DNA from 3 places in the Pseudarthrobacter sp. 01T43 genome. Region 3 is predicted to be linked to each of the others. Evidence: riboswitches for the same ligand, from Rfam matches in the RefSeq annotation. Region 3 holds a riboswitch; each other region holds the start of a gene.
The links. A riboswitch is a leader RNA that binds a small molecule or an ion and turns the genes downstream of it on or off. The one in region 3 is predicted to bind cyclic di-AMP.

Region 1 (10,392 bases), on a different contig from region 3:
GGCACCGGCCACTGGTGATACCCGGCTGGCGCACCGCGCAGGCCTGCTCGCCGCCGTGGTGCTGGCCACCACACCGGTGGCCACGCTGATGTTCCGGTTCAACAATCCCGATGCCTTGCTGGTACTTCTCATGACTGCCGCCGGTTACGCGACGCTCCGGTCCATCCAGGACGGCAAGGTGCACTGGCTGGTGCTGGCCGGGGTGTTCCTGGGCTTCGGCTTCCTCACCAAGCAGCTCCAGGTGCTGCTGGTGGTTCCCGGTTTTGCCCTTGCCTACGCCGTGGCGGCGCCGGGAGGAATCGGCCGACGCCTGCTCCGGCTGGCGGGGGCGGGAGCAGCCATGCTGGCCTCCGCCGGCTGGTGGCTCCTCGCTGTGGAGCTGACGCCGGCGAATCTGCGACCCTACATTGGCGGTTCGCAGCACAATTCGATCCTTGAGCTCACGCTCGGTTACAACGGTTTGGGCCGCCTGACCGGCGACGAAACCGGCAGCGTGGGCGGCGGAAACGGCTGGGGGATCCCCGGCCTGTTGCGGATGTTCAACAGCGAATTCGGCGGCCAGATCGCGTGGTTGCTGCCTTCCGTCCTGCTCCTCGCCGCCGGCCTGCTGTGGGTTGGCCGCCGCGCACCGCGCACGGACCCTGTGCGCGCCTCGGTCATGGTGTGGGGCTCGTGGGTGCTGGTCACCGCGTTGGTGTTCAGTTTCATGGCCGGCATCATCCACCCGTATTACGCGGTGGCGCTGGCGCCCGGAATCGCGGGGCTGACCGGGCTGGGCGGTGTCCTTCTCTGGCAGCACCGGCGGCAGTCCGTCGCGGCCCTGCTACTTTCCGCTGCAGTCGCGGCTGCGGCATTGATGGCCTTCGACCTGTTGGGCACTACCGCTGCATACGGTCCGTGGCTCCGCTGGCTGGTTCTGATCGGCGGGCTCGCCGGCGCCGCGGGTGTGCTGTTTGGTAGGCTCCTGCAGATCCGTTTCGTTCAGCGGACGACGGCGGTCCTCGCCGTCGCGGCATCCCTCGCGGGTCCGCTGGCCTTCTCGCTTTCAACTGCGGCCGCGGCCCACAGCGGCGCGATCGTCAGTGCCGGGCCGCTGACAAGCGCAGGCGGTTTCCGTCCTGGCGCGACTGCGGCGGGCGGATTCGGTGGCGCTGCCGGCGGGGCGCGCAACGGCTTCGGCACCAACGGCGTTGGCCCCAACGGCACCGGGCAGGGCGGATCCGGTCAGGGCGGCCCCGGGGGGAACGCCGGCGGCGGTAATCGGCAAGCCGGCGGAATGGGTGGCCTCCTCGGGGCAACCACGCCGTCGTCCGAGCTTGTTGCAGCGCTGAAAGATGGTGCGTCCGGCTACACCTGGGCAGCTGCCGTCGTGGGTTCGAACAACGCGGCCGGCTACCAACTGGCCACGGAACTACCGATTATGGCCGTGGGCGGCTTCAACGGAACAGACCCCTCCCCCACCGTTGCCCAGTTCCAGGATCTGGTGAGGCAAGGCAGGGTGCATTACTTCATTGCCAGCGGGAATATGCGGTCCACCAGCGGATCGGACGCGCCGTCCCAGATAGCCCAATGGGTGGCGGCGAACTTCCCGGCGCAGACCATCGGCGGCACCACGGTCTACGCCTTGGCCGGATAGACCGGAATGGGCTGAGTAAGCCCGACGGACTGAAAACGGGTTGGCGGCCGCGAAGGGGCCGCCCCCCATTGTGGCGGTCACAAAGCGCGCTTGCCGATCGACGCAAGGCAACACGCCGCCGTCGTGATCCTCGTTACCGAAATGTGACTTAATCGCCATGCTCCTGTACCGTCGATAGAGTGCGGATCCCGTTCGGGCCGCACATCCGGATGACGCCAAGCTCTGCCGCTTCCCGGATTCCGTTCGATCGAGGCAGAGGCGGGGGACCCAGAGTCCCGGGCTTTTATTGTCGCCCTTGGGGTGAAGCCAGCACGTGATCTTCCGTGTGGCCGGATGCCCTCATCCGAACCCGACAGCTAACTCCGCAGGTGTGAGAGGCGATCAACCATGTCTGAATCCAAGGTACAAACGCGCCCGCAGGACGGGTCAACCAAACTTCGCAACCGAATTCCCTCGCTGGGACAGCGTGCAGCCGTGCTCGGCACGGCGTGCGCCCTCCTGATCGGGTTGGGTGCAGCGGGCCAGGCGTCCGAATCCGGCGCGCTGACAGCGGTCAGCGATACCCAGAAGCTATCCACGGCCGACGTCGAGTCGCAGCTGACAATGGAAAAGGCCGAAATGCAGGCCAAGCCTGCGCCGGAACCCGCCGCTCCTGAGATCAGCGTTGCGCCGCAGGCCGCCGAGCCCGCACCTGCTCCCGCTCCGGCACCAGCGCCCGCTCCTGCACCAGCTCCCGTTCCTGCAGCTGCCCCCGCACCGGAGCCCGTTCCTGTTGTGGCCGTCAATGACCCCGCCGGAGCCCAGGCCTACGCCGCCGGCCAGCTGGCCAGCTACGGTTGGTCCGCTGACCAGATGCAGTGCCTGCACACACTGTGGACCAAGGAATCCGACTGGACCACCACAGCCACCAACGCCAGCAGTGGCGCGTACGGCATCGTCCAGTCGCTGCCAGCCGAGAAGATGGCGAGCGCCGGGGCGGACTACCTCACCAATTACCGCACGCAGATCAAATGGGGCCTGAACTACATCCAGGAGCGCTACCAGTCGCCGTGCGGCGCGCTGAACTTCCACCTGTCGCACAACTGGTACTAAACCCCATTCTGTCCTGAGCCCTACTCTTCGAAGTCCCGCCAGGATGCAGCAGGCCCTGAACCCCCGGTTCAGGGCCTGCTGTTTTTGTCTCCCCGCCGCCAGCCAGCCGTCCCGGCAGCCCCTGCTTCCTTCCCATGCTTCGGGCCGCCGGGTCATACTTGGCCCATGAAATTCACCACCACCATCATCGGCAGCGGCAACAAGGCAGGCATTGATGTTCCCGAGGGGGTGGTCGCGGCACTCGGGGCAGGCAAGCGTCCGCCCGTGGTGGTGACCATCAACGGCAAGAGCTACCGGAGCAGCATTGCGGTCATGGGCGGGCAGTATCTAATTGGAGTGAGCACGGCGAACCGGGACGTCACCGGCGTAGCGTCCGGTGACACGGTCGAAGTGGACGTTGAACTGGATACCCAGCCGCGCATCATCGAAGTCCCGGACGACCTCGCAGCCGCCCTGGCCGCCGACCCGGCCGCCCAGGCGTTCTACGGCACGCTGAACTACAGCACACAGCGCCGGTACGTGGAGCCGATCGGCGACGCCAAGACAGCGGAAACTCGGGCTCGTCGGATCATGAAGGTCGTAGCCGACCTCAAGGCCGGAAAGAAATGAGCCCCCGCCAATGCGTCCACCGCGCTGCTGCGTCGCCCAGGCGAATCAACCCCGAGGCTTCGCAGCCCTGGGCTTAGGTTCGCGGCCCGTGGCTTAGGCTCGCGGGGAGCTTAGGGTTGGCGGCCCGGAATGTACTGCACGGCCCACTTGTTGCCGTCGGGATCTGCAAAGTACACAAAATGGCCCCAATCCTGCACGTCCACGTCACTCACGTCCACCCCGTTGTTCTTGAGGTGCTCATGGGCGGCCTGGATGTCGGGGACCACCATCTGCAAGCTCGGGGCTGTGCCTGGCGGGGCGTCATTGAGCCCTTCCCCTATGCAGATCGAGCAGGCCGAGCCGGGCGGCGTCAGCTGGACAAAGCGGATGCCGTCGCTGGGCCGCTCGTCGTAATCAGCGTTGAACCCCACCTTGTTGACGTAAAAATCCTTCGCGCGGTCCACGTCGGATACAGGGACAAAGACAAGCTCGAGTTTCCAGTCCATCCGCACAGGCTAGCGGCGGGCTCCTGAATCCGGAAGGCCTTTTTGCCGTTGTGCCGGAAACTAGCCGGCGATGCCGTAGAGGCGGTCTCCTGCGTCGCCGAGCCCCGGCACAATGTAGGACTTCTCATTGAGCTTTTCGTCGATGGAGGCCAGAACGATGGTGACGTTGGAGTCAGCAAGTTCTTCTTCCAACTTCGCCAGGCCTTCCGGCGCGGCCAACAGGCAGATACAGGTGACGTCCGAGGCGCCGCGCTTGAAGAGGAATTTGATGGCTTCGCGCAGGGTGCCGCCGGTGGCCAACATGGGGTCCAGCACAAAGATCTGCCTGTCGGTGAGGTCCTCCGGCAGGCGTTCGGCGTAGGTGATGATGTCCAGGGTTTCCTCATCCCGGGCCATGCCCAAAAAACCCACCTCGGCCGTCGGGACCAGTTTGGTCATGCCCTCGAGCATGCCAAGGCCGGCGCGGAGGATGGGGACCACCAAGGGAGTGGGCTTGGTGAAGGCGGTGCCTATGGTGGTGCTCACCGGCGTCTCGATGGTCACAGGCTGGGTGCGGACATCGCGGGTGGCCTCGTAGGCGAGCAGGGTCACCAGCTCTTCCGTCAGCATCCGGAAGACCGGAGACGATGTGTTTTTGTCCCGCAGGACGGTGAGCTTATGGGCGACCAGCGGGTGGTCCACAACAAGAGTGCGCATGGGTCAAAACTATCATCCGGCGTTGCCCTTGCCGTGCCCGGTAATGCCGCCCTCCTCCACCACATCACGCACCACGGGCCGGTCAAACGTGGGTGCAGGCCCACGGTGTTCACGCCGCCGGAAGAAATGGAACAGGCGGTGCGCCAGGATCACAATTCCCACCCAGGCCAGGCCGAGCAGCCAGGCGGCAATGACGTCGGTGAGCCAGTGGTGGCCCAGGAAGACTCGGCTCAGACCCATGGCAATGATGAACAGCGTTCCGCCGGTGATCAATGACACCCGGACCAGCGTCCGTTGGAACTGCAGGCATGCCAGGTAGACCACCAGTCCGATGACCACTGTGGTGTTCAGCGTGTGGCCGCTGGGAAAGGACGGCGAGTTTTCGTAGGGCGGTACCGCATCGGCGTGGTCCGGCCGGGTGCGTCCCACCAACTTCTTCCCCACCGTGGTGGCAGTGATGGAGAACGCCGCGGCGCCGCCCACCAGGATCAGCGGCCGCCAGGTCCTTCCCAGGTACGTCAGCCAGGCGACAAGGATGCTGCCAAGAATCGGCATGCCGATCCCGCCACCGATATTCGTAAACCCTGTCACCACCGAATCCAGCCAAGGGTTCCGCAGGTCTTCGGCATACGACAGGGCAGGTTTGTCCAGGTTCGCCAGGCCGGCCTCGTCCACCACGTTGTCATACACTTCGGCACCCAAAACGGCCAGCGCCACAATGATCGCACCGCCAATCAGAAGCGTGATCGTCAACGCTGCATAGGGCCCAAACCATTTCCTCAACCGCTGCGGGAGGGTATCCACGTGGTGCTCCTGGCGTTAGTGCGTGGCAAACCGGATATCCATCGAAACTATCATTGAGCCATGGCGCCCGGCGAAATTAAACACAGCGAGTGGATGGGCCTTGCCCTCGACGAAGCCCGCCTGGCTCTGGCCACGGAGGATGTACCCATCGGCGCTGTTGTTATCGGGCCCGACGGCGGCGTGCTGGGTTCCGGCCGGAACCAGCGGGAGGATCTGGGTGACCCCACCGCCCACGCGGAGGTGGTGGCCATCCGCCAGGCGGCGGAGAAGCTGCGTGCCCTGTCGAAGCTCGATGGAGGCGCCGGGGACGGCTGGAGGCTAGCGGACTGCACGCTCGTGGTCACCCTGGAGCCGTGTGCCATGTGCGCCGGCGCCGTAGTCCTGGCCAGAATTCCCCGGGTGGTTTTCGGCGCCTGGGATGAGAAGGCCGGAGCGGCCGGCTCGGTGTTCGATGTCCTCCGCGAGCGCCGGCTCAATCATTGGGTGGAGGTCTACGGCGGCGTCAGGGAAGACGAGTGTGGGGCCCTGCTGAGGGATTTCTTCGCCGCCCACCGCAGGGCCTAACCGCCCACCGCAGAGCCTAGGCAGTACCGGCGGCGTTCAGGGCGTCGATCCGGTCCCGGCGGGATGCCGGCGAGTCCAGGCTGAAGGAGCGGAAGTCGCCCAGTTCATCCCGGATCCACGCCTCCACTTCGGCGATGCGCCGGGTAACCGCAGGTGTGGCGCCGGCGAAGAGCCAGTGGGCAATTCGCGATTCTGCGGGATCGTACTGCCACAGCCCGATGATCCGGCCGCGGTCCAGAATGGGATGGTCCGGAAGGTCAGCCTGCAGCGCCAGGGTGGAGTTCAAGACTTTCTTGTCCCTGTCGGGTTCAGCGAACAGGTCCGCTGAGTTCCGCCTGAGCAGAACCAGCGAGTCTGTACCGGCGAGTAACTGGATCTGTTCCTCCGCAGGCGGGCCAAACGCAGCGAGGCGGCCGACGTCGTCGGGCATCATCCACAGCACCTCACCGTGAGCAGTAGCGACCTCCACAGCACCAATCGCGGCGAACGCTGCCTTGGTGTGCGTCAACGTGAAGCCCGTGAACCACTGCGACTGTTTGAGCGTGGCGCCGCCGGTCCAGCCGAGGTAGCGCTCCAGGAGCAGGGCGCGGGCCGCGTCGTCGTCCATGGCTGCGCGCGGCAGCCCCCACAGCGTGTAGGCGTAGCGCTGCTGGTCCAGCCGGCCGTTGACCGGCACACGCCGGATCCGGCCATCCGCCTGGAGGAGCCCAAGGGCCGTGGGCAGCGTGGTGGCGGCGCCCTTCTTTTTGCCTTCCTCGCCCAGGTTCCGCACCGAATCTCCGAGGAGCTCCCTGAGCTGCTTGGGGTCCAGCGGGCCACCGGCTTCGGCCAAGGCGTGGAGGATCTGTTCCTCCAGGAGCGTGACCTCGCCGCGTTCGACGCCCATCCTGGCGAGCACGCGGAACGGAGCCACAGCGGCATCGCGGCCGATCTGAAGCCCCCACGCGAAGTCATCCGCGCCCAGGACGTAGGTGCAGCGGCGGGCGGTGGGCAGCTCATGGATCTTGAGGGCCAGGACATCGGCGTCCGCCTGTGCGCGGCTGATGCCCGCGCGCGCAAAGAGAGTGAGATACGGGTTGGCCCCGCCGACAGAGCGTGCCCAACCTGCCCTGGTGAAGACGTCAGCGGCGTCAGAGCCCTGCAGCGAACCGTCGAGCCCCTGTTTGTGCCAGGCCCACGCCCTGAGCAGCTCAGGAGTAAGGTTCACCGGAGCCGGCAGTTCTCGAGCTTGGGACTCTGGAGCAGCCAAGTGCGGATTGCGGCTAACGGCGGGGGCTGCGTGCGTGGTCATGCCCCATTGTCCACCGGTGGGGGCGTGGAGAGGATGGCCGCCACTTTTTGTGCAGTCGTGTCCCAGCCGGGCAAATGGTCCCGGGCAGCAAGGGCCGCGGTTCGCCAATCGTCGCGGAGCGCGGGGTCTGACAGCCAGTTCCGGATGGTCCCTGCGAGAACCTCCGGCTGGTTGTTCTCACTGCCGGCAAGTACGACGGCGGTTCCTGGCAGGGCGTCCGGCCCGCCTCTGAATGTGCCGTCACCTTTGCGTGTGCCGGCCGGCGCGGTCACGGCCCGCGCCGTAATGGCCAGCGCCTCCACGGCCCCGGTGCCGGCCCGCACGATGACCGGGATTCCGCGGGCCAGCGATTCGGTCACCACTAGGCCGAACGACTCGGCCTGCGACACGAGCACGCTCAGGTCCGCCCGGTTCCATTCGTCCGCCAGGGCGTTTCCGGCGAGCTGGCCTGTCAGCCGAATCCGGCTGTCCAATCCGTGCGAGCTGATGGCCGCACGGATCTCCGCCGCGTAGGCGGGGTCGGCATCCTCCGTGCCGACCAGGGATGCCGTCCAGGCCAGGTCCTGGAGCTTGGCGAGCGCCTCCACTAGCAGCAGCTGGCACTTGTTGGGCAGCAGCGCCGCTACCGAGACGATGCGGGCGGGGTCCGAACCGGCAGCAACCGGCGCGGAATCCGTACCGGGCAGCGCCACACGGCTGGCCGCGATGCCGTGCCGTGCCCTGACGTGGTCCGCGGCCGACGTACTGCTGCAGATCACGCCGGCGGCCGCCTGCAGCGCCCTCCGTTCGCCGTCGACATGACTGGGGAACGGCATATGGAGCAGGATCCAGGCGCTGTGCCCCGCAGCCGCGGCAGCCTCCAGTTCGTCAGGGGCGCCGCAGGCGATGAGCCCATCCACCACGGTGACCGTGGCTGACATGATCCGGGCTTCTGGTTCACCGGCTCCCAGAAGGCTGCCCAGCCGCCGTCGTTCACTGATCCCGGCGTCCGGCCAGTCCCCATCCACCGAGTGCACCTCAACGTTGACGCCCAAACTCTGCAGTCCTTCGGTGAGGCGTGCGTTGTAGACGTTGCCGCCTGAGTTGTGGCGGATGTTGCCGGGGGCCAGGAACCTGACATGCACGGTCAGGCGGTCAGGTCCAGGGCGTACGTAGCCCAGGCGTCAGGATTTTCGCGCAGGGTGACGTCGACGCCGGCAAGCTCGCGACCGTCAGCGTCGTCCTTGATCTTGCCCGCCACAGCTTGGGCAATGTGTTCGGCCAGCGCCTCGGTGGTGCTGAGTTTGCCGGCGAAGTCCGGGTGCTCATCGAGGTTGGTGTAGTTGAGCCCGGCCAGGACATCGTCGATGATGCCGCCCGCGGCTCCGATGTCCAGCACTATTGCATCCTGGTTCAAAGCACGACGCCGGAATGTCACCTCCGCCACGAAGGTGGCCCCGTGCAGGGCCTGTGCGGGGCCGAAGACCTCGCGCGGGAGGCTGTGGGCGATCATGAAGTGGCGGCGGATGGTCAGGCTGAACACGGGCTACGTCCTGTCTTGGGGGTCTGGGCTACTGGACTTTTCAGCGTTGGGGTATTCGATCACGTGGCAGAGGGCTTCGAGTCTTCCGCTGGCCAGGTTCTGCACCACGTCCGGCAGGTCCGTGAAGGGCGATGTGCCGGTGAGGAAGGCATCAAAAACGGGGTCCTTTAGGAGAGATACTGCCAGACTCAGTCGGTCGGCAGTGGTCCGCCGGTGCCTGCGTGCCCGGGCCACAACGCCCACCTGGCTGGCCCTAATGGAGAGCCGGCGGGCATGGAAGTCCTCGCCGAGCGGCAAGGTGACGTCGCGGTTGGCGTACCAGGACATTTCAATGACATCGGCCTCGTCGCCTGCCAGTTGGAGGCTGCGTTCCAGGCCCTCCTGGGAAGCGGAGCAGTGAAACACGATGTCGCAGTCGGTTTTGGCATCGTCCGGGTGGGCAAATTCCACGCCCAGTTTGTCCGCCAGCTGCTTCCGTTCCGGGTCCAGATCAACGAGCTGCAAGCGGGCCAAGGGGAACGTACGCAGGAGCGTGGCCACCGTCCCGCCGACCAGCCCGGCACCCACGACGGCGATCCTGTCCCCGAGCCTCGGTCCGGCTTCCCAGAGTGCGTTGATAGCTGTTTCCACCGTCCCCGTGAGCACGGCGCGGCGGCTTGGGACGCCGTCGGGAATCCTGGTCAGCGCGGCGGTGTCGACGACGTAACGGTCTTGATGCGGTTTCAGGCAGAAGACCTTTTGGCCTATCCATTCATCAGGGCCCTGTTCCACGATGCCGACGGACAGGTAACCGAACTTCACCGGCGAAGGGAACGAGCCCTCCTGGTGTGGCGCGCGCATGGCCTCGGCCACCCGCGGCGGCACGGAGCAGGTGTGAACCACAATTTCCGTGCCTTTGCTGATGCCGGAGTAGAGGGTACGGACCAGCGCCTCCCCGGGTCCCGGGACAGGCAGCAGCTCATCCCGGAGTTCACCTTGTTCCGGGCCAGTGGTCCAATAGGCCGTTGCCTGAGCTGCTTGAAGAGTTCGTTCGCCTGATGTAGTCATCTTGCTTACGAATCTAGTCCGATAGAGGCCAATGCAGGTAGTAGGTACCCAGGGAGGAAGCCGCGATTCACCAGCGGTCCCAGGGACTGCTGGGAGTGGATCCCGGTGCGGAGGGGCAGCGCAGTTGGACAGATCGCAAGATCAGAAGCCCCATATGGCGGATGTGTGGCGCTGCCGGCAGACGTGTGGCGCTGCCGGCGGACGTGTGGCGCTGCGCGCCCGTGAGTACCGGAGCGAATGGCCCACGCCTATTGTTCGAGCAGCACGTTATTCGAGGAGCACTCTATTCGAGGAGCACCGGATCATGTCGTGGCGGCCGACCCAGCGGCACTGGATCTTGTGGCACCTGACCTGAAGACACCTGGAAAGCTACCGACCGTTGGGCATCGTGAACATTCCCATCTGGCCAGTGGGGTGGTTCCCAGTCGGGTTGTTCGCTTTCGTAGTGGCGGCCGGACGGTGAGATCCAGCCTGGTGGTTTGTCTTGGGTGGCTTCGGTGGGTGTCCAAGGCGTGGTGTGTCGCAGCTTGTGGTGCTTGCGGCATGGTTGGCCGAGGTTGGAGATCCCGGTGGTGCCGCCGTGGTGCCAGGCGACGAGGTGGTCCGCTTCGTTGTCCAGGGACTGGTTGGAACAGCCAGGGAAGGG
Region 2 (10,392 bases), on a different contig from region 3:
TTCCGGATGGCTTCACCGCCACCGCCGAGGTGATGACCTTCCACGGCCTGGCAGACGGCAAGGAACACCTCCTGCTTGGACTCGGCCAGTGGGAGCAGACGCTCCTGGACCAGGGGCCGCACGGTGCCGCACCACTCGTCCGGCTGCACAGCGAATGCCTCACCGGCGACGTCTTCGGCAGCGAGCGCTGCGACTGCGGGCCCCAGCTGCGCGAGGCTGTCGAGGAGATTGCCGCCGTCGGAGGTTTCCTGCTGTACCTCCGCCAGGAGGGGCGCGGCATCGGACTGTACTCAAAACTTGACGCGTACGCCCTGCAGGACACCGGCCTGGACACCTATGAAGCCAATGTGGCGTTGGGGCGCGGCGAGGACGAGCGGGATTACACTGCCGCCGCCCAGATGCTCGGCGCCCTCGGCGCCGGCCGGATCCGTCTCCTCACCAACAACCCGGACAAGGTGGGGCAACTGACGGCCCTTGGCGTTGATGTGGCGGAGCAGGTTCCCACGGGTGTACACCTGTCCGAAGCCAACCGGCTTTACCTGGCAGCCAAGCGGAACCACACCGCGCATACCATCGACCTCCCGGCTGTGGACCTCCCCGGGGGCGCCGCGATTCCGACGCAGGACGAGCTTCTGGCCCGGGTGGACGCAATGATTCCCCGGTTGCGGGAGCGGGCAGGCGAAACCGAAGAGCTCCGCCGCATCCCGGCCGCAACCATTGCCGAACTGAAGGCCGCGGGCGTGTTCCAGATGCTTGCGCCGAAGGCCGTGGGCGGGTTCGGGATGGGGCTTGAAACCTATGTGCAGGTGGTGCGCCGCCTCGCGCAGGGGGACGCCTCGACTGCATGGAGCGTCGGCCACCTTGTGGAACACGTGTGGATGCTGGCGAGGTGGCCTCAACGGGCACAAGACGAAGTATTCGCCAATGGCCCCGCCCCCTTGGCTGCGGCAACAGGAGCCCCTCCCGGATCAGCGGAGAAGGTTCCGGGCGGGTTCGCAATTTCCGGCCGCTGGAGCTTCGCCTCCGGCGTGATGCATTCTGACTGGGCGCTCCTGGCAGTGCAGCACGGCGACGTCCGCCTTCAGTGCCTGGTCCCCATGGCGGACCTGGAACTGCTGGACGTGTGGCACACGGCGGGCCTTCGGGGGACCGGCAGCAACGATCTCAGGGCTGATGCCCTGTTCGTCCCGGAGCACCGCGCCCTCGAGTGGAAGCTGTTGGCGGCCGCTGACAACCCGGGAAGCTTCATCCATCCGGATGCCAGTATCCATTACCCCATGGCCACATTCCTGAACATGGTTGCGCCGGCGGCAGCTCTCGGTGCTGCCGAGCATGCCCTGGACGAGTTCCGCAAGCTGATGATGGTACGCAAGGTCAAGCAGACCGTGGAGAAACGCCAGGCGGACTCGCCCCTCGCCCAGGCCCGGTTCACCCAGGCGTACGGCCAGGTTGCCACCGCACGCCTGCACTGGGAAGAAGCTGTCCGGGTGGTTTCCTCGTCCTTCGGACGCCGGCCAGTTGCCTTCACTGATGAAGAGCGCGCGCGGTACCGGCTCTCGCTCGGCCTCAGCGGCCAAGCCTCGGCCGAGGCGGTCCGGCTCATCCTGACCGGCTCAGGCGGCAGCGTGCACCGCCTGACGCACCCGCTCCAGCGGATCCAGCGTGACGTCAACGTGCTGCTGAACCACGCATCGCTGACCATGGACCCGATCCTGGAACAGGCCGGCCGCGGACTCCTGGATCTCGGGTTTACGATTCCCGCAGAACAGTTCTAGTCGGCGCGGTTCCGATTCACTGGAAGTCAGCCAGCCACAGGTCCGGGCCGAACACTTCGTACTGGACATCCTTGGCTGGAACGCCCTTGGCGATCAACGCACTCCGCACCGATTTCAGGAACGGCAGAGGTCCGCACAGGTAGTATTCGGCGTCCAGCGGCAGCTCCACGGCATTGACGTCCATGAACCCCTTGAAGCTTGATCCGGACGGGTCCTGATCCTCTGCCGGATTCACGAACCAACTGTGCAGGGATCCCTCAGGCAGCCGGCCGATGTCCTCGGTGACCTGCTGGCGGAGCGGAAACGAGTCCGGACTTTCGTCAGCGTGCAGGAGCATCACCCGGCGCTGCGAGCCGGCCTTCACCAGGTGGGAGAGCATCCCGGCCATGGGGGTGATGCCGATGCCGGCGCTGGCCAGCACCACAGGCCGGTCGGTGTACTCCAGCACCACATCGCCGAAGGGTGCTGAAAGCACCACTTCATCGCCGACATTGACGTCCTGGTGCAGGAGGTTGGACATCTCGCCGTCAGGAGTGGCGAGTCCATGGACCCTCTTAACAGCGAACTGCCGGTGCTGTCCGTCATCGGCGCGGGTCAGGCTGTACTGGCGCGGCTGATGTACGCCATCCTTCATGGGCATCTTGATGGTCACGTACTGCCCGGGGAGGGACGGCTTCACGTCCCGTTCGTCGGTCCGTTCCACAACAAATGTGACGACGTCGGCCGTCTCCTGGATGCGCTGGGCCACCCGCCAGGTGCGCCAGATGGTATCCGGGGAAAGGTGCACGGCGCCGTAGAGCCCGCGCTCCTTGTTGATCAGCAGGTTCCCCATCAGCCAGTACACCTCGTCCCAGGCCGCCGCGACCTCCGGGGTGACAGCGTCCCCGAGCACGTCCACGATGGCCCAGAACAGATGGTCGTGGACGATCTGGTACTGGTCCGGGCTCAGGCCAAGCGAGACGTGCTTGTGGGCAACGCGGGACAACAGGTGGTCCGGCAGTTGGTCCGGCTTATCCACGAGGTAGGTGGCGAAGGCGGCGATGGATCCGGCCAGCGCCTGTTGCTGGCGGCCGTCAGCCTGGTTTCCGCGGTTGAAGAGGCCGTCGAGCAGGTCCGGCCTGGCCTCGAACATGTGTTTGTAGAACCGTTTGGCGATTTCCTCGATATTTGCACCCACCACAGGCAGCGTTGCCTTGATGACGGGGAGGGCAGTGTCAGAGAGCATGGTGCGTCCTTCCTTGATGACCGGCTGAACCCAGCGTCAGTCGTCGTGGCTGTGCCAATCTAACAGGCTGAGCCGGCTTGGAGAAGGGCCGGGACGGCGGCGGCATTGCCTTGCAGGACGGCGTGTTTCGGAGCGGGATGTCGCATCACGTGGCAGGCGGCTACCGAGTTGCCGGGTCTGAAGGGATGCCCTGGAACCACCGCTGTGACGCATCAGCTCACTGCCTACCCGGGCGTGGATCACGCCGTCCACCATGGCACTGGGAAACGGAGTAACCAGACCTGGGCGACTGCTGCCTGGAATGACATGCTGTCCTGGTTCGGGCAGCACGTCCGAGTATGCAGCAGCGGCCGACGACGGCGGGCGGCTGGGTGCCGCGCGCCGCCGTCCAGCCGGCTGGGGTCACGCTACGTGGACGAAGGATGCGCCGGGGAGCCAGCTGAGGGAGTGGACCTGGGTCTTGAAACCGTCCACGCCGCCGCTGACAACCTGGCCGTTTCCGGCGAAGACGCCGACGTGTCCGGCGGTTATCACCAGGTCGCCCGGGGCGGGCGTGCCAACAACGCTTCCGTACTGGAAGAACTGGCCCGGGGCCAGGTCTCCGACACTCTTGCCGACTGAGCGCAGTGCCTTCTCCACCATGGCGGTGCAGTCCTGCTGTACCCCGATCTGGGAGTAGGCATTGGCCAGGATTCCCGCGCCAACTGAGCCGGCCGGGGCCTGGGCCGGTGCTGACGTTGAGGCCAGCTTGATGCCGGTGTTCGTGGGGGCAGCCGGGGCCGCGGCGGCCTTCGCTGCCGGAGCCGGTGCTGCGGCCGGAGCCGGGGCCGCGACGGCCTGCCCGGCGCTGGGGATCTGAATCTGGTTGCCCGGGTAGATGATCGACGTCAGCGACAGGCCATTGGCGGTCAGGACGTCGTTCAGTGCTACGCCGTTGGCCGCGGAGATCTGGCCGAGGGTGTCGCCGGAGACGACGGTGTGGATGTTGGCCGCGGCCGGTGCAGGGGCCGGAGCCACGGCTGCTGCCGGTGCACTTACCTGGCCCTGGGCAGCGGCTGTTCCGGAGTTGTCAGGTCCTTGGACGCCGGCGTGGGCCGGGGCGCTGAAGCCGAAAAACAGTCCGGATGCGGCAGCGACTACAAGGGCCGGCCGGCCGATCATCAGGGCGCGGGACGTGGTGGTGGTGGCTGCACGATGGCGTGCGGCAGTGTACTTCTTGGACATGGTTGATTGCCTCTCCCATGCCTGCGGGGTGAGCTGTCGGGTTCGGGTTGGAGAGACCCGGCCGGGATCGCCGCCATGATGGACGGGACGATTGCCGACTTAACCCCAAGGCCTCAGTAGGCCGTGGAAACGTGGTTCCCCCGTCCCTGCCAGTTGCATTGCGTCTGGGGTCCCGGGTCAGTGGCAGGGCTCGGCATACTGACGGGAATGTCCTGGCTTTGAACCAGGGCACCGAACGACCATAACCGGTACTTTTCCCCAATGTCACATTCCGATAACGGAATGTAGGGCCAAAATTCACCCCGCTAACGTGTTGGATTTTTCCTGCGTTCGCCACGACGGTGCAGGTCACCGCCCGGGATCCGTATATTCCCGGTCAGGTCATCCAACTGATCGTCGAATCTCAAAATACGCACGGCTGAAGGCGTTCCGGGCGCCGAAAATGGTAAGAGAGCACCACTTCCCGATGCCCGCCGCCGGTTCGCTGGGCATGCCAACCGGCGGCAATGGCCGCCGGAATCCCGGACTTGCCCGGTAAGCTCACGAACTATGTCCCTGTCTGCGCAAAAATTGCGGCTGCCCGGTCTCACGGCGGTACTTGCCCTGTCTGTGGCCACATCGTTCTCCTTGCTACCCGCGCACGCATCGGACCAGGCCCCTCACGGTGGGTTTCCGTCCTGGCAGGACGTGGAGAAGGCCAGGCACAGCGAGGCCGGCACGGCCGCCGAAGTCACCAGAATTGGGGATCTGCTCGGTGGCCTGCAAACTCAGGCGGAGTCCCTGGGCAATGCCGCCGTAGCCGCTGCTGCCGAATACGCTGTGGCACAGTCCGCTCTTCAGGCAGCCAGTTCCAGGGTGGATGCACTGGCAGGCCAGGTGGCCCATGCCCACGATGAATCGAGCCGGCACAAGAAAGAGATCGGGGCCCTTGCTGTGCAGTCTTACAAGACCGGTGGCACAAACCTGGGTTTTTTCGTGGCGCTCGACGCCATGCAGACCAACAGTCTCCACGGCCTTGACATCGTCCGGATCATCAGTGACAAGACGGCGCTTCTGGTCCACAAATCAGCGGAGTCGGAACGAATCTCGGCAGCGCTGGCAGAGCAGGAGCGTGCCGCAAAGACTGAGCGCGAACGGCTCGCCGGCGTCGCCGAAGCCAAGCTTGGCTCAGCCCGGACAGCCCAGCGCTCGATGTCCCAGCAGGTCGCGGAGCAACAGCAGCACAGCGATGAACTCACCGCCCAACTCGCCTCACTCAAAGGAACCACCGCAGCAGTGGAAGGAGAATTCCGGCAAGGCCAGGCTGCCCAGGCCGCCTACGAGGTGTCGCAGGCGGCCAAGCGGGCGGCAGCGGAAGAGCAGGCGCGCCGGCAGGCTGATGCCGCCGCCAGGGCTGCCGCCCAGGCCCCGGCGAACCCGGCGCCCCAGAACCCGGCGCCCGGAGTCCCCGTTCCAGCACCTCCGGCGGAAAGTCCGGCGCCGACCCCGACGCCCGTCGTTGTACCTTCCGTTCCGGGCGGCGCGGTCAACGACCCCGCGGCAGCGAGAAACTACGCTGCGGGACGGCTTTCCGGCTTCGGCTGGGGCCAGGACCAGTTCCAGTGCCTGGCCCAGCTGTGGACGAAGGAATCCAACTGGCTCACCACCGCCACAAACCCCGACTCAGGGGCGTATGGCATCGCTCAGGCGCTGCCGGCCAGCAAGTATGCAAGCTCAGGCAGCGACTGGCTCACCAGCTACCGCACCCAGGTCGAATGGGGACTCGGCTACATCCTGGACCGCTACGGGTCTCCGTGTGGCGCCTGGAACCACTCCGTGATCAGGAACTGGTACTAAGAGCCCACCGCCACTCGTTGATCCGCCTGCCGTCCATGGCTTCCACCGTGGCCGGCGTCCCGGACGCGGGAATGAAGGGACAGCGGACGGGGCGGCGCTAGGCTTTTCCCATGGCTGACTATGAACGGTTCCGGATCCTGCTGGAGGAAGAGCGGGACCGGAAACTGGCACTGCTTCCGGCGCTGCGGGCGGACATCTCGTCGGCCAATGCCGCCCGCCAGGATTCCAATGTGGACGACGAGCATGACCCGGAGGGCGCCACCATTGCTTTCGAGCTGTCGCAGGCGTCGGCGCTGCTGAACCAGAGCAGCGCCGGGCTGGCCGAGGTTGAAGCCGCGCTGCACAGAATCTCGGACGGCACGTATGGCATGTGCGCCGTTTGCGGCGGCCCCATCGCCGAAGGCCGCCTGGAGGCCAGGCCATGGACCCCGTACTGCATCGAACATGCCGCCGCCGGACGCCAGGGCCGGCGGTGACGCCATTGAATCAAAGAGTGCAGGACGCTGCCGGCTTTATCGATACCACCCTGCAGAATGAAGGCATCTGGTACCGGGCCGAAGAGGTGGAGTCACGCGTGGGCGGGGCCCTCAGTTCCTACGGGGCATCGGTGGGGGCCGTGCGGGGCACTGTCCGGGACGCCGGCACGAAGTTCAAGGGTCTTGGCCACGACGACGTGACAGCACTCGCCTCGCAGCTCTGGGGCCAGCCCGGACCGGGCAGGCGGCCCGTCTACGAGCGCCGGCTCGCCGCCGTCGTGCTCCTGCAATCCAGGGTGTCGCTCCTGCGCCACTCCGACCTGACAAGGTTGGAAGGCTTCATCCGGTCAGGGCACACGGCCGAACTGGTGGACCCCCTGGTCGCCGACGTTGTGGTTCCGCTGCTGGCGGCGCTGGACGGCATGGACCGCCAACGTGCCGGCGTGGTGATCGCACGCTGGAGCCAGGACCCTGACCGGTGGGTCCGACATGCGGCGGTGCTTTCCGCTGACATCACAGCCCGTACGGCCTGAGACCTCGCACCGCCGCCCAAAGGAGACGCACATGCCCAACACCTACAACCTGGAACGTTTTGTTGAAGCCCAGAACAGCGGCGGCACCTACGGGCAGGCATTGTCCGAACTGCAGACGGGCAGCAAGAGGGGCCACTGGATGTGGTTCATTTTCCCGCAGATCGCCGGCCTCGGCAGCAGCCCCACATCAGTCAGGTACGCCGTCACCTCCTTGGCAGAGGCCCAGGCCTACCTGAAGCATGACGTCCTGGGACCACGGCTCCTCGAGTGCAGCGCGGCGGTTTCCACCCATGCAGGCCGTTCCGCCGTCGAGATCCTCGGCGGCATTGATGCGAAAAAACTGCACTCCTCCATGACGCTGTTCCTGCGCGCAGCGCCCGGGGAGACTGTTTTCAAGACGGTGCTGGCCCAGTTCTTCGACGGCGAACCCGATCCCGCCACCGACGAACTGCTTGCGGCGGCCAGGGAGTGACCCGTCGCCGGACAGCACTCACGGCCGGGCGGCGGCCTCGGCGAAGGTGTCCCGGCGGATGTGGCTGAGTATCCCATCGTGCCGCGCAGCCCCTGTTACTGCCCGCTGCCGAGCCGTACTCTGGGGCTTGGAGGTGATTGCCATGGAGGCAACTCAAGGGGACAGGATCATCGTACGGGGCAGGACTGTCGGGTCGTCTGACCGGCACGGGGTGATCGTGGAAGTGCGGGGCGACCAAGGCCACCCGCCGTACCTGGTCCGCTTCGACGACGGACACGAAACGGTCATGTACCCCGGCGGTGATTTCGCCGTCGAACGCGGGCACGCAGGCCAGCCAGGCTGACACGGGACGTCGTGCCGCATGCGGGGACGGGCGGTCACCTGTCAGACTTGGGGCATGGACCATTTCCAGGCTGCCACGTCCGCTGACGCAAGTTCCCGCGTTCCCCCCGCACTGCGTGGTCCGCGGGACCCCGGTGACGCCTGGGTTGAGGGCGACCACGGCAGGTTCTGGGGCAGGTTCGGTGCCGCCGGTGTGCTGGCGTACGACCCCTACAAGGGGATCCTCCTCCAGCACCGCGCACTGTGGAGCCACAACGGCGGAACCTGGGGGCTGCCCGGCGGCGCCCTTCACCACGGCGAGGATGCCGTCACGGGCGCCCTCAGGGAAGCCTACGAGGAAGCGGCAGTGCCGGCGGATGGTGTGGACGTGCTTTTCACGTCCGTGCTGGACGTCGGCTACTGGACGTACACCACTGTTGCGGTCCTGGTGATTGCACCCTTTGAGCCCGTAATCAGTGATCCGGAAAGCCTCGAACTCCAGTGGGTACCGCTGGGGGAGATGGGCCGGAAGGAACTGCACCCCGGCTTCGCACAAGCCTGGCCGCACCTGCAGCCACGCCTCCTGGACCGGGCCGTGCGGAGCCAGTAGGGGCCCGGTCAGTAATCTTTGCCGTACTCCGCATTGACCAGGATCGGCAAGTGGTCCGATTTGCCCCGCGGAAGGGTTTCCACGCTTGCGATATCGAGGCCCAGCGAGGTGGCGAAGTCGAAGTGGCCCTTGAACACCTTGTAGCGGGTATAGGTCCGGCGGTTGCTGAGGGATAACTCGTAACCCGCGTTCTGCATGTGGGCGTTCAGGTTCTTAGTGAAGAACGGATAGTTGAAGTCACCCACCATCAGCGTCATCAGGCCGCTGCCCATGCTCAGCAGCTCCGCGTGGGCGGCATGGATCTGCTTTCGCCGCAGCGAATTGGATGCAGTGAGCGGAGCCGCGTGGAACGAGCCGATCACCAGCTCGTGCTGGGTCTCGTTGTCCACCACGCGGGTACCAATCAGCCGCTCATGGGCCGGTGCCAGGACCCTGTCATGTACCGATTTCTTCAAGGCAAAGGATTGTGTGTCCACGGCCGTAAACCGGCCCGTCCGGTAGTAGATGGCCAGTCCCAGGCGGTTGCCCTTGGTGGTATCCGCGAGGCGTAGCGGACCGAGCGCGTCCGGCAGCTCTCCGGCGTCCACTTCCTGCAGGCACAGCGCGTCGACGGCGAAGTTCCGCGCAAGCGCGAGCAGTTCGCCGCTCGCTTTGTGCTTCCGGAGGTTGTAGCTGATGACGCGCATTCGTGGAACACCCCGCTTCGAGGTCACTGACAGGACCAGTTTCCGAGTCTAGTCCGAAAGGGAGCCGCGGGCGCCGGTACTTTGTTGGTCCATCACCCCGGGGCCCGTCACCGGCTAGAGTTAATGATCACTCACCCAGAAACGTCAGAAGGGGCCAACGTTGACCAAGGAACTGCCTGAACTTGCCCAGGGGGCCTTTTACTATCACTCACTGGGTGGCGGCCGCTTCCGCTCAACGATCCACGCCCAGGGTGCCTGGAACGAGCATGAACAGCATATGGCTCCGGCCGCCGGCCTGATGGCTGACAGCCTGGAGCGGCATGAACCCCGCGCAGACATGCGGATGGCCCGGCTCAGCTACGAGATCCTCGGCCTGATTCCCGGCGGCGAATTCCATATAGAAACCACCACACTCCGTCCGGGCCGGACCATCGAGTTGCTGCAGGCGGAACTGGTGGCCAAAGGCCGGGTGGCCATCCGCTCCACGGCATGGCGGATGATCACCAGTGACACAGCCGCGGTAGCCGCCGTCGAGGATGCCGCCATTCCCGCGCCGGATGACTGTAAACCGTTCGACGGCGCCGCCATCTGGCCAGGCGGGTACATTCGGTCCCTTGAGATGCGCGTCGCCGAGGGGCACCGGGATGGAGCAGGAACCGTCTGGCTGCGCACCCGGCACCCCCTGACGGACAAAGAAGACAGTAGCGACTTCACCCGCCTGATGGGACTGGTGGACACGGCCAACGGGATCGCGGCCAGGGTCGCCCCGGGCGAAGGCAGCTATGCCTTTCCCAACCTGGATCTGCAGATCCACATGTACCGAAGGCCCGGGGGTGAATGGCTTGGCCTGGACAACGCTGTCTCCTTCGGCGCTGACGGAATCGGACTTACCTCCACTGTCCTCCATGACCGCCAAGGACCTTTCGGCCGTGCGGAGCAGATCCTGACCCTGCGCCGGACCTGACGGACCTGCCGGACTGGAGAGCCGTGCTTGGGAACTCCTGCGCATGCCGCGGCGGCTAATCCGTTCCTGCCCACTCCCTGTAGGCGCGTACCGCGTTGTGGACGGTGGGGTAGAAGTGGTCCGGGCTGAACCTGGAACTGGCGCCGAAGCGGACCAGCCGGTCCTTGATCGGTCCTTTCATTTCGGCGAAAACCAGGCTGACGCCGCCCCTCGCCAGTTCATCGTCGAGCTGCACCAGTTCGTCCAGTGCGGTTGTGTCCAGGCCGGTGA
Region 3 (10,392 bases):
GGGCGGCAAGTTCCGCCGCGGAGCGTTGTAGCGCGGCCGTGCTATAAAAGCCCACCAGCGGCTGCCGGCGACCATCCTCAGAGACAGCCACCACGCCGTCCTGTTCCGCCGTCGGGCCCGCGGCGCGCAGCCCCTCCCGGAGGGCCGCCACTGCCTGCCTGACGTTGGGCATGTCGCAGGCAAGAACCAGGGTCAACGCCGGCCGGCTGCCTTCCGCCTTATCCAGTGCTGCGAGCCCGGCGGCGATGGCCGCAGCCGGACCGCCGAAGGGGGGCTCCTCACGGCAACTGAGGGTCCCGGCGGGAGTTTCCCCGGCGTCAGGACCCACGACGACGACGGCCCGGGCACCTCCGGCGGCGGCGACCGAACGGCGCAACAGGGTTTCGCCGTCGTACGTCAGCCCTTGCTTGGGTACGCCGCCCAGACGCGCCGAACGTCCGCCGGCGAGAATGAGGGCATCAAAATCGAAAGGGTCTGCATCCACGTCCCCAGCCTAACTGCGCTGGGACCTCACTGCGCTCGAAGGGATCAGGCCGCCCGCTCAGGCAGGAGGAAAGGATCCCAGGCAGGCGTCGGCTTCTCGAGTTCCTTGATCTGCCACATGGTGCCGTGCGGCGGTTCAGGCACAAACCTCAACTTCCAGCCCATCTCAGCAGGCGTATGATCGCCCTTGCTGTTGTTGCATCGAAGGCACGCAGCTACAAGGTTTTCCCACGAGTCTGCGCCGCCACGCGATTTGGGCTGCACATGGTCGATGGTGTGGGCACCCTTGCCACAGTAAGCACACCGGTGACCGTCCCGCCGCAGGACACCGCGGCGGCTGACTGCGGTGCTCTGGTTGTATCTCGGGCGGATGTAGCGGTTCAGGAGGATCACGGACGGGCGGCCCAGGATCTCCTGCGGCCCCACCACGGGGTCATCGCCCTCGGCAATCACGCTGGCCTTGCCCGTGAGCACAAGCACCAGCGCCCGGCGGAAGGTGACTACCGCCAGCGGTTCATATCCAGCATTCAGAACGAGAGTGCGCATGCACTTACCTCTTTGTGGCCGCACCCGTCAGGGGCACGAGGGCCGGCTGCCCCCGGCATATCCGGGCTATGGATCGACACCACAAGAGTAAACAAAAAATACCCGGAAAAACTAATCGCCCGGTCCGACCGTTCCGACGTGTCGAGGCCGCCACCTGCCCGCCCGGTTCCGGCAGGGCAAGAGACAGCAAAGGACCCCCGCCATCAGGCGGAGGTCCTTTGAAAGCTCAAACAGTTGCTAGGACACGCGGATGAAAACCGGTCCTGAGCCAACGTTGGCACTGAACACAACGGTCTGGTTGCCGTTGTAGCCGCCGTGCACGGCCTGTCCGTTGCCTGCGTAGACAGCAATGTGGGCCATGCCTGAGCCGCCGTTTGCGTAGTAGATCAGATCGCCGGGCTGTGCTTCTGCTGCACTCACGGTGCGGCCCAGGGAGAGGTAGCCGGCGGGCCAGTCGTGGAAGTGGATTCCTACAGCGGCCAGCGAGTTGGTCACCAGCATGGTGCAGTCCTGGTTGACACCCAACTGGGCGTACGCAGCGGACAGGATGGCCTGGCCCTTACCGCTGGCAGCGACCGGTGCGGCCGGTGCTGCGGGAGCGGAAGAGGCCACCTTGATGGCTGCCGCGGGCGTGGCCGCGGGAGCGGCGGCGGCCGGCGCCTCAACAACGGCCGCGGGCTCTTCAACGGGAGCCGGCGTGGTGGTGACTGCCGGCTTCTCGTAGGAGATGGCAATGGTGGATTCAGCCGAAATGACGGCCGGTGCCGCGACGCCAACCTCAACGGTGGGGGCCGCTTCGTGCTGAACACCGGTGTCGGCGGCGTTAGCCGCGATACCACTGGTCAGGACCAGGCCGGAAGCAGCGGCGATAACCGCGGCCTGACGGCCCATGCCGCCGGCGTTGTCGCCGACTGCCTTGGCAATGACAGCCAGCGAGTTGGTCTTGGTGACCTCGGCGCGGTGCCGTGCAACAGCTGCACGAGTAGTCATTAATGTTTCTCTCTTTCGTGTTCCTCAGCACCGCGGTAGCAGGCATAAGGGCTTTGGACGCGCCGGCATCTTGGGGGTACGCCGGCACGCCCCGAACGGGGATTCAGTATGGGTTTCCGCGAGGAAGAGTCCCTGCAGCGCAAGACTGCAGGGACAAAGGCGCAGGGAAGTTACTTCGCCAGGGTGAAGAAGGAGGAGGTGCCCGTTGCAGCAGCAGCGTGCAGCATGGTGCCCTGCGAGGGGTTCAGTGCGCTGATCATCATGCCGTTGCCGACGTAGATGCCCACGTGGGCGCCGCCGTTTTGCATAACCAGGTCACCGGGAGCGGGCGTGGAGGTGGGCCGCATAACGGTCCAGGCGTTCGTGCGGGGAATGCTGATGCCGGCCTGGGCGTAGACCCACTGCGTGAAGCCCGAGCAGTCCCAGCCGTTGGGAGTGGTGCCACCCCACAGGTAGGGGTGGCCGATGCCGGTGTAGGCAATGGCTGCCAGGCCCGACGCAGCTGCGGAGGAAACGGTATCCGCAAGCTTGGCCGATGCGTCCTTGGTCGCGTCGGCAGCCGGTGCACCAGCAGCCCGGGCTGCTGTTTCCGTAGCGGTGGACTGCGCACGCACCCGTTCGATCACGGGCGCGGCCGTGGTCTTGACCACCGGGCGCTCGAAGGAGACGGTGGCGGTGGGTGCGGCGGTCACGGCAAGCGCAGCCTGTGCGGATCCGGACTCGGTGGACGCGGACACACCAGCGGTGGTGTCAGCGGCGTTGGCCGGAAGCCCCATGGTCAGGATGAGACCTGACGCGGCTGCAATGACTGCAGCCTGGCGACCTACGGTCCCGGCATTTGCACTGACTGCCTTGGACACGGAGCCCAAAGGATTGGTGCGAACCGTTTGCGCACGGTGGCGCGCAGAATTATGGCGTGAAGACACGAAGGTAGCCTCTCCCAATGCCTGCGAGGTGAGCTGTCGGATTCGGATGGGAGTTCACCCGGCCGCGCCGCTTCCTGGGAAGCTTTGCGACTTAACCCCAAGGCCTTCAGAATCGAAGACCAAAATTGGTTCCCCCGCCCCTGCCAGACGATGTCATGCGAACGGACCTTGAGCGGTGGCAGAGCTAGGCAATCCACTCAAGAACGTCAACTTCGGAAAAGTTGACGCGCTTTAGACGTTACAGGAGATCAGAGCCAATGTCACATTCAGGTCACGGCATGTCACCGAGATTTGAGAGCTGACCATCATTTGAGCTCAGAGCCATCCGGTGGGATCAACGACGTCGCCGTTGACCTGAACCTCGAAGTGGAGGTGGCAACCGGTGGAGGCGCCCGTGGTGCCGCTGAGGGCCACAACCTGGCCGCGGGTCACGGTCTGGCCGACCTTGACGGCGAACGAGGACAAGTGGTTGTACGTGGTTTCCAGTCCGTTGCCATGGTCCACCACGACGCGGTTACCGCCGCCATACTGGTGCCAGCCAACAAATGTCACAGTTCCGCTGGCAGCAGCCATCACCTGGGTCCCGCACTGCGCCACGTAGTCCTGGCCGCGGTGGAAGTCACCGGTACCACCGGTGATAGGGCTGACGCGGAACCCGAAAGGCGACGCGGTGATCATCTGGGCCAACGGCGGGCCAAGGGTTCCGGCGGAGGCCGCACGCGTGATGGACCCGACTGACTGGGCGCTCAACAGCTGCTTGAGCTTGCCGTCCGGGTCGCCTTGGGTAACAACGGAAGAGCGGCTGAAGTCAATCTGCGCGCCAGCTTCGGCGGAAATCTCAGGCTGCGGAGCGGCCGACACTGCCGAAACGGACTGGCCGGGCTGCTGGTCCGCCATGACCGGGCCCGTTACCGGAACGGTCACGGTCAGGAGCAGGCCCGTTGCGGCAAGGGCGATGCCGGCTTTCTGCCCTACGCCGCTGGCGGCGGCGAAATCGGTCACCTGCCGGAATGCACCCCGGCGGCGGCGCGCTTCGCGCTGCGGATCGCGGGGCCTCTCCGCGGTGGAATCCCCGACCGTGCGAGGCGCCGAAGCAGGGCCCGCCGCGCGGCGGCGGCCCCTTGAGTATTGCGTGGTCAAGAATGTTCCTCTCTGGATAGCCTGCGAAGTTAGCTGTCGGATTCGGATCAGAGAGTTCAAAGACCCGGCCCGCCGCTGCAAGCACTTCGCGCAGAAATATCCCGTGAGGATCCCTCGCTGGAAGAGGCTTGCTGCTGACGGACTTCACCCCAAGGCAGCCTTGCGACTGCCGGTTGTGGTTCCCCCGCCTCTGCCAGTTGGTGACTCGTGCACCTGATTCGCTGGCAGAGCTCGGCTCCGGATCAGGTAACGCTTTTGTATCGACGCTTGGTTTCAAACTATAGGCGATCAAAACGGACAGTAACAATTCCGTTATATTTGCGGAATGGCAGAAGTTGCGCTAGCCCAAAGAGGATCGGCCGCGCCACAGGACCGCTTCATGTGACTGCGGCGGGTTTCAGCTAACCGAAACGAAAACGTGGGCCGCGACTTCCGGTGGCAGTTCGAGCGCGCCCTCGATCCCCGGAACCCGTACGGAAATGTACTCCCCTACGCGCTCCAGCGAGACCGCCGCGCCGGGCCTGATTCCGCCTTCATCCAGCTGTACCAACAACTCAGGTTCCACCTGGATGGGCTCAGCCAGCCTGCTGATCGTGACACTCGACGTCGGCCCGTATCCGCGCATGGCCTCAACGAGATTAATCACACCAGTTTCAGGGAGGGCGGCAGCTCCGCCCAGCGCGGCCAGCCCGGGGATGGGATTGCCGTAGGGCGACTTGGTGGGGTGGTCAAGGAGTTGGTAGATGCGCCGTTCCACCCGCTCGCTCATCACGTGCTCCCAGCGGCACGCTTCATCATGAACGTAGGCCCAGTCCAAGCCAATAACGTCAGCCAGGAGGCGCTCCGCGAGCCGGTGCTTGCGCATCACCTCGGTGGCGCGCTTGCGGCCGGTCTCGGTGAGTTCCAAATGACGGTCCCCGGACACCACAACCAAACCGTCGCGTTCCATCCGCCCGACGGTTTGGGAAACGGTGGGTCCGGAGTGGCGCAGCCGCTCGGCGATGCGTGCGCGAAGAGCAACGATGTTCTCTTCCTCAAGCTCCAAAATGGTTCGAAGATACATCTCCGTGGTATCGATCAGATCCGTCATCCAGCTCAGCTCCTCGAGCACAGTACCTTGCGTTGACCCACCGTATCGCGTTCAAGCCGCAGAGAGGTCCAGTAAAAAGCTTAACCTATTTTGAATTTGTCCGGATAATCGCCCTAGGCTGCGAATCGTCTCACTGACCAGACTATGACGGCGCCGGTTGCCGCCCGATCCAAGGTTTCAGGCAGAATAAAAGCGGCCCTCGTTGCAGTCGCCGCTGACTGCCGGCCACCCCACCGTCCCGGACGTCAACCACGTCCATGCCGAATTTGGAGCCCTTGTGAGCGAAACCAGCATCACTATTCCTGCCGATCTCCTGCCCAAGGACGGACGCTTCGGCGCGGGACCTTCCAAGGTCAGGCCGGAGCAGCTTGAGGCCCTCTCAGCAGCGTCCCGGACAATCCTCGGTACTTCCCACCGCCAGGCGCCCGTCAAGAACCTGGTGGGTTCCGTTCGCGAGGGCCTCAGCCAGTTCTTCCGCGCCCCGGAGGGCTACGAGGTTATCCTGGGCGTCGGCGGCTCCACGGCATTCTGGGACATCGCAGCCTTCGGCCTGGTGGAAAAGAAGGCCCAGCACCTGTCGTTCGGCGAGTTTGGCTCCAAGTTCGCCTCGGCCACCAACAAGGCGCCCTTCCTGGAGGCCTCCTCCATCATCAAGTCCGAGCCCGGCACCCGCCCGGATGCCCGGGCGGAGGCCGGCGTTGACGTCTACGCGTGGCCGCAGAACGAGACGTCCACGGGCGTTGCAGCTCCGGTCAAACGCGTCGAGGGCACCGACGCCGGCTCGCTGGTCGTGGTGGATGCGACGTCCGCCGCCGGTGGGCTGGACGTGGACGTTGCCGAGTCGGATGTGTACTACTTCGCCCCGCAGAAGAACTTTGCGTCAGACGGCGGCCTGTGGCTGGGCCTGTTCTCCCCCGCCGCACTGGAACGCGCAGCGCGGATCAAGGCGAGCGGCCGCTGGATCCCGGACTTCCTGGACCTCCAGACGGCCATCGATAACTCCAGGCTGAACCAGACGTACAACACGCCCTCTCTCTCGACACTGGTGACGCTGGATTCCCAGGTGCAGTGGTTGAACTCGAACGGCGGGCTCGACTTCGCCAGCAAGCGCACTGCCGATTCTGCAGGCCGGATCTACGCCTGGGCCGAGGCATCCGAATACGCCACCCCGTTCGTGACCAAGTCCGAGGACCGTTCCAACGTCATCGCCACCATCGACTTCGACGACTCGATCGACGCCTCAGCCATCGCCAAGGTGCTGCGCGCCAACGGTGTGGTGGACACCGAGCCGTACCGCAAGCTGGGCCGGAACCAGCTCCGGATCGCGACCTTCGTCGCCATCGAGCCGGACGACGTCTCCGCCCTGCTGGCAAGCATCGACTACGTCGTCGGCGAGCTGCGCAAGTAACTTCCGCGCGGCACCCGTGCTTGCGGTGAGCCGCAGGCGTCAGCGTTCGACGGCGTCGTCCGGATTCTGGTCCCGGGCGGCGCCGTTTGCTGTGTCCCCCAGCCTGGAGACGACGCCGAAGTGGCGCAGGCCGCGGGCACGCCGGTTGAACGTCAGCCGGAGCTGCTGGGCACGGATGATCCACACCATGCCAATCAGGGCAGCGATGATCCCGGAGGCGGCCGCCACGGCAAGCGACCAGCGTCCCCCTGCCACGTTGGCCACCCAACCCACCAGCGGCGCCCCGATCGGCGTGCCGCCCATGAAGATGGCCATATACAGTGCCATCACCCTGCCTCGCATGACCGGATCGGTGGTGGTCTGGACGTAACCGTTCGCGCTGGTCATCATCGTGATCGCAAACAGCCCCACCGGCACCAGCGCAACCCCGAACCAGAAGTAGTCCGGGGCAAGCGCGGCCAGTCCGGAGGTCACACCAAAGGCCGCGGCAGCACCGAAGATCATCCGCAACCGGGGTTTGCCGCGGCCGGCGGACAGGAGCGCACCCGTCACGGACCCGATCGCCATGATCGAATTCATCAGCCCGAAGGCGCCTGCGTCCAGCCCGAATTCCGTACCCACCATCGCAGCGATGAACAGCACGAAGTTGAGCCCGAGGGTTCCCACGATGAAGACTGCCACCAGGACCACCACGATGTCCGGCCGGAACCGCACATAACGCAGCCCCTCCCGGATGCGCCCCTTGCCGGGCGCCGCGCGGGGAAGCTGCCGCAGGGACGCCGTCGGAATCTTCCACAGGCTCAGGAGCATGGCCAGGAACGTGACGGTATTGATCAGGAACACCCAGCCGGGTCCGACGGCCACGGTCAGCATGCCTGCCACTGCGGGCCCGATCATGCGGGCCACATTAAAAGAAGCACTGTTCAGTGCCACGGCGTTGGGGAGGTAGTCGTCGCGGACCAGCTCAGAAACGAAGGTCTGGCGCACCGGCGCATCCAGTGCTGACACCACGCCCAGCAGCAGGGCAAAGCCATAGACATGCCATAACTGCCCGACGCCCAGAACCACCAGGACGCCCAGTCCGGTACTCAGCAGCGCCATCACCGACTGCGTCATGATCAGCAGTTGTTTGCGGCTGTAACGGTCCGCCACGAGTCCGGCGACGGGGGCCAGGAAAAGCTGGGGACCCAGCTGGAGGGCCATGGTGATGCCCATGGCACCGGCGTCATGATCGGTCAGGTGGTCGAACACCAGCCAGTCCTGAGCCGTCCGCTGCATCCAGGTTCCGATGTTGGAGACCAGCGCTCCAATGAACCAGATCCGGTAATTGAGGATGTGCAGGGATTTGAAGGTGGACATCATGGCCGGCCTCCGTGCTGTTCAACCCTGCGCGCCACCAAGTGCCTAGTCAGCCTCGCCAGCGGGTTCGGATTCGTCTGCTTGGTCCGCGTCCGGCTCGTCGTTGCCGGCGGGTTCTTCCTCCGCTGCCTGTGCGTCCTCGGGGCGGACCCGCTCGGCCCACGGCACCCACTCCGGGGACAGGATGGAGTCCGCCGACGGGAGGAGGCCCAGCTCGCTGACGGTAACCACCTTGGAGCGGGAGTTCCGGGTCATCACCGCATACCATTGCCAGCCCTGGTAGCCGGGCAGCTTGGATTCGAAAAGGTGGGTGACCAGGCGGTCGCCCTCGCTCTTGGCCGCGATGTGTGCCCCGATGTCCGACGGCGCCGTGATGCCTTCGACAGCGGCCCGCGCCACATCGACGGCAGCCGCGAGGAAAGCATCCGGTTTGCCGATCCGCCACACGGGCACGCCGACGCGACGCTTGGCCTCAGGTTTGACGCCTGGCTGATCCGCTGCGGTCGCCTGCGCGCCGGACGGTGCCTGCTCGCTCAAGGGCGCCTGCTCCACTGCCGTGGTGTCCGGCTGTTCAGCTTCCGGGTTCATCGCCAAGGCCTAAACGTCCAGCTCGTCGGCAACCTTACGCAGGGCCGCCGCGATGGCTTTGCCCTTGTTGCCTTCCGGGTACTTGCCCGCCGACAGGGTGCCGGAGAGGTTGTCCAACACACTCACCAGGTCCTGCACCAGCGGTGCCAGGTCCCGCGCGTTGGGCCGCTTGGCCTTGGCGATGGACGGCGTCTTGTCCAGGACGCGCAGGCCCAGCGCCTGGGCGCCCTTGCGGCCGTCGGCGACGCCGAATTCAACGCGGGTGCCGGCTTTCAGCTCCGTGACGCCTTCGGGCAGCGATGATTTGGGCAGGAAGACTTCCTGGCCGTCTTCGCCCGCCAGAAATCCGAAACCCTTTTCCTTGTCATACCACTTGACCTTGCCGGTAGGCACGTAATCAACCTTCTTCGTTCTGCGTCTTGAGACACGGCCGGCAGTCACCGCATCCGCACCGATATGCGGGTTCAGGGTATGACAGCGACGGACCGTGTTGGTCTGTTCCTTCAAGGTTATCCTGCCGGGGGCGGATTACCGCTTTCATTGGCCCTCCGTCACGCCCTTCGTCACGCCTGCCGTCTGCCTGTCCTCACGCCCGTCCCCGTGGCTCCTGCCCCACCGGACAGACCGGCGGCCACCCCGCCGGCCGCGGCCCGCCCTGTTAGCGTTACGTCCATGACACCCTCGCGTTACCGGCGCCCACTGATGATCTCTGCCGCAGTAGTTGCCGTCCTTTCCCTCGTGGCAGTTGGGGCGGTCATGGCTCTGGCCTTCGCGGGCGTGGCCGCCCCGGCCTGGGTAACGTCCACCGCTTTATACGGACTGCCGGTTGCCTTCCTCCTGATGCTCTTCCTCGTCCTGGACAGCGTGGCAGGCAAGCGCCGGGCGGGAAAGCCCGGTGGGCTGTAACGTTGGACTGATGTCCCTTATCCGCGCGCTCAGCAAAGAATTGGAGGCACGCAGCGATGACTCGCTGCGGGCCCTCTTTGCGGCGCGGCCGGACCTGATGTCCCCCCCGGTACCGGATTTTCCCGCACTGGCGGCAAGGGCCAGCGCCCGGGTCAGCGTCCAGCGCGCCCTTGAACGGCTGAACAGGCCCCAAATGCAGGTGCTGGAGACGCTCCATCTGTGCACCAACACGGACACTGAACACAGTGCCTCGGCCGCGGGCGTGCGCAAACTCATTGCCGGGTCCACCGTGGCGGCCGTGGAACGCATCCTGGCGTCGCTCCAGGACCTGGCACTGGTTCACAGAGCGGCGCCGCCACACGGAACACCGGTGTCGGGGCACCGGCAGCGCTATTACCTGCCTGTGGGTTGCCTCAAGGACGTTGTGGGGATCTATCCCGCCGGGCTGGGGCGCAGCTACACCGAGCTGGTACGGCTGCAGCCGGCGTTCGCCCAGCGGGTGGTCCAGCTCGTTGCCGAGCTCCACCGCAGCGGTGTCGCCATCCAGGAAGCCACCACGCCCATGGAGGCCGCGCTCGCGCTGCAGCACTGGACGTCCTCGCCGGAGGCACTCGCCCAGGCCTTGGCGGGAGCCCCGGAGCGGACGACGGCGTTGCTCGCCAAATTCCGTAACTGGGCCATGGGTGCCGTCCCCCAGGCGCAACGGAAAGCGTCCGTGGCGCATCAGGGCGCGGACGTCGGGCCCGTTGACTGGCTGCTGGCGCGGGGACTCCTGGTCCCCCTGGACGCTGCCCATGTGGAACTGCCGCACAGTGTGGGGCTGTCCTTGCGCGGCGGTGCCATTATCAACGATTTCACCCTGGCGCCGCCGGTTCCGGAGCTGGGCAGCACCACTGCTGCACTGCGCCGGAACGCAGCGCTGGGCGCCATCGCCGAGACGCTTCGCCTGGTGGGCG

Region 1: it holds a riboswitch for cyclic di-AMP, as region 3 does, so the genes downstream of both, AC1DIM_RS00350 (aggregation-promoting factor C-terminal-like domain-containing protein) here and AC1DIM_RS16065 (C40 family peptidase) in region 3, are expected to answer to the same signal.
Region 2: it holds a riboswitch for cyclic di-AMP, as region 3 does, so the genes downstream of both, AC1DIM_RS02410 (LysM peptidoglycan-binding domain-containing protein) here and AC1DIM_RS16065 (C40 family peptidase) in region 3, are expected to answer to the same signal.

What each region holds. Positions count from the first base shown of each region.
Region 1 is NZ_JBFTPV010000001.1:81,304-91,695, forward strand. Features, by position in the region: gene AC1DIM_RS00345 (ArnT family glycosyltransferase) at 1-1,636, shown strand, start outside; cyclic di-AMP (ydaO/yuaA leader) riboswitch at 1,857-2,018, shown strand; gene AC1DIM_RS00350 (aggregation-promoting factor C-terminal-like domain-containing protein) at 2,024-2,728, shown strand; gene AC1DIM_RS00355 (YdeI/OmpD-associated family protein) at 2,894-3,337, shown strand; gene AC1DIM_RS00360 (VOC family protein) at 3,448-3,822, opposite strand; gene upp (uracil phosphoribosyltransferase) at 3,883-4,518, opposite strand; gene AC1DIM_RS00370 (phosphatase PAP2 family protein) at 4,531-5,322, opposite strand; gene AC1DIM_RS00375 (nucleoside deaminase) at 5,383-5,886, shown strand; gene AC1DIM_RS00380 (DNA glycosylase AlkZ-like family protein) at 5,903-7,177, opposite strand; gene AC1DIM_RS00385 (glycosyltransferase family 4 protein) at 7,174-8,301, opposite strand; gene AC1DIM_RS00390 (6-pyruvoyl trahydropterin synthase family protein) at 8,304-8,699, opposite strand; gene AC1DIM_RS00395 (zinc-dependent alcohol dehydrogenase) at 8,703-9,746, opposite strand; gene AC1DIM_RS00400 (HNH endonuclease signature motif containing protein) at 10,030-10,392, opposite strand, start outside.
Region 2 is NZ_JBFTPV010000002.1:168,070-178,461, forward strand. Features, by position in the region: gene ribA (GTP cyclohydrolase II RibA) at 1-1,775, shown strand, start outside; gene AC1DIM_RS02405 (globin domain-containing protein) at 1,792-3,000, opposite strand; gene AC1DIM_RS02410 (LysM peptidoglycan-binding domain-containing protein) at 3,403-4,224, opposite strand; cyclic di-AMP (ydaO/yuaA leader) riboswitch at 4,228-4,392, opposite strand; gene AC1DIM_RS02415 (aggregation-promoting factor C-terminal-like domain-containing protein) at 4,774-6,060, shown strand; gene AC1DIM_RS02420 (TraR/DksA family transcriptional regulator) at 6,171-6,536, shown strand; gene AC1DIM_RS02425 (DNA alkylation repair protein) at 6,554-7,069, shown strand; gene AC1DIM_RS02430 (DUF1810 domain-containing protein) at 7,101-7,541, shown strand; gene AC1DIM_RS02435 (DUF1918 domain-containing protein) at 7,684-7,884, shown strand; gene AC1DIM_RS02440 (NUDIX domain-containing protein) at 7,939-8,472, shown strand; gene AC1DIM_RS02445 (endonuclease/exonuclease/phosphatase family protein) at 8,481-9,158, opposite strand; gene AC1DIM_RS02450 (thioesterase family protein) at 9,319-10,122, shown strand; gene AC1DIM_RS02455 (SulP family inorganic anion transporter) at 10,178-10,392, opposite strand, start outside.
Region 3 is NZ_JBFTPV010000021.1:3,139-13,530, forward strand. Features, by position in the region: gene mobA (molybdenum cofactor guanylyltransferase) at 1-484, opposite strand, end outside; gene AC1DIM_RS16055 (HNH endonuclease) at 529-1,029, opposite strand; gene AC1DIM_RS16060 (NlpC/P60 family protein) at 1,267-2,019, opposite strand; gene AC1DIM_RS16065 (C40 family peptidase) at 2,190-2,879, opposite strand; cyclic di-AMP (ydaO/yuaA leader) riboswitch at 2,950-3,111, opposite strand; gene AC1DIM_RS16070 (M23 family metallopeptidase) at 3,261-4,085, opposite strand; cyclic di-AMP (ydaO/yuaA leader) riboswitch at 4,089-4,307, opposite strand; gene AC1DIM_RS16075 (iron-dependent transcriptional repressor DtxR) at 4,483-5,175, opposite strand; gene serC (phosphoserine transaminase) at 5,453-6,583, shown strand; gene AC1DIM_RS16085 (MFS transporter) at 6,623-7,942, opposite strand; gene AC1DIM_RS16090 (DUF3027 domain-containing protein) at 7,988-8,530, opposite strand; gene AC1DIM_RS16095 (cold-shock protein) at 8,540-8,923, opposite strand; gene AC1DIM_RS16100 (hypothetical protein) at 9,203-9,436, shown strand; gene AC1DIM_RS16105 (helicase-associated domain-containing protein) at 9,447-10,392, shown strand, end outside.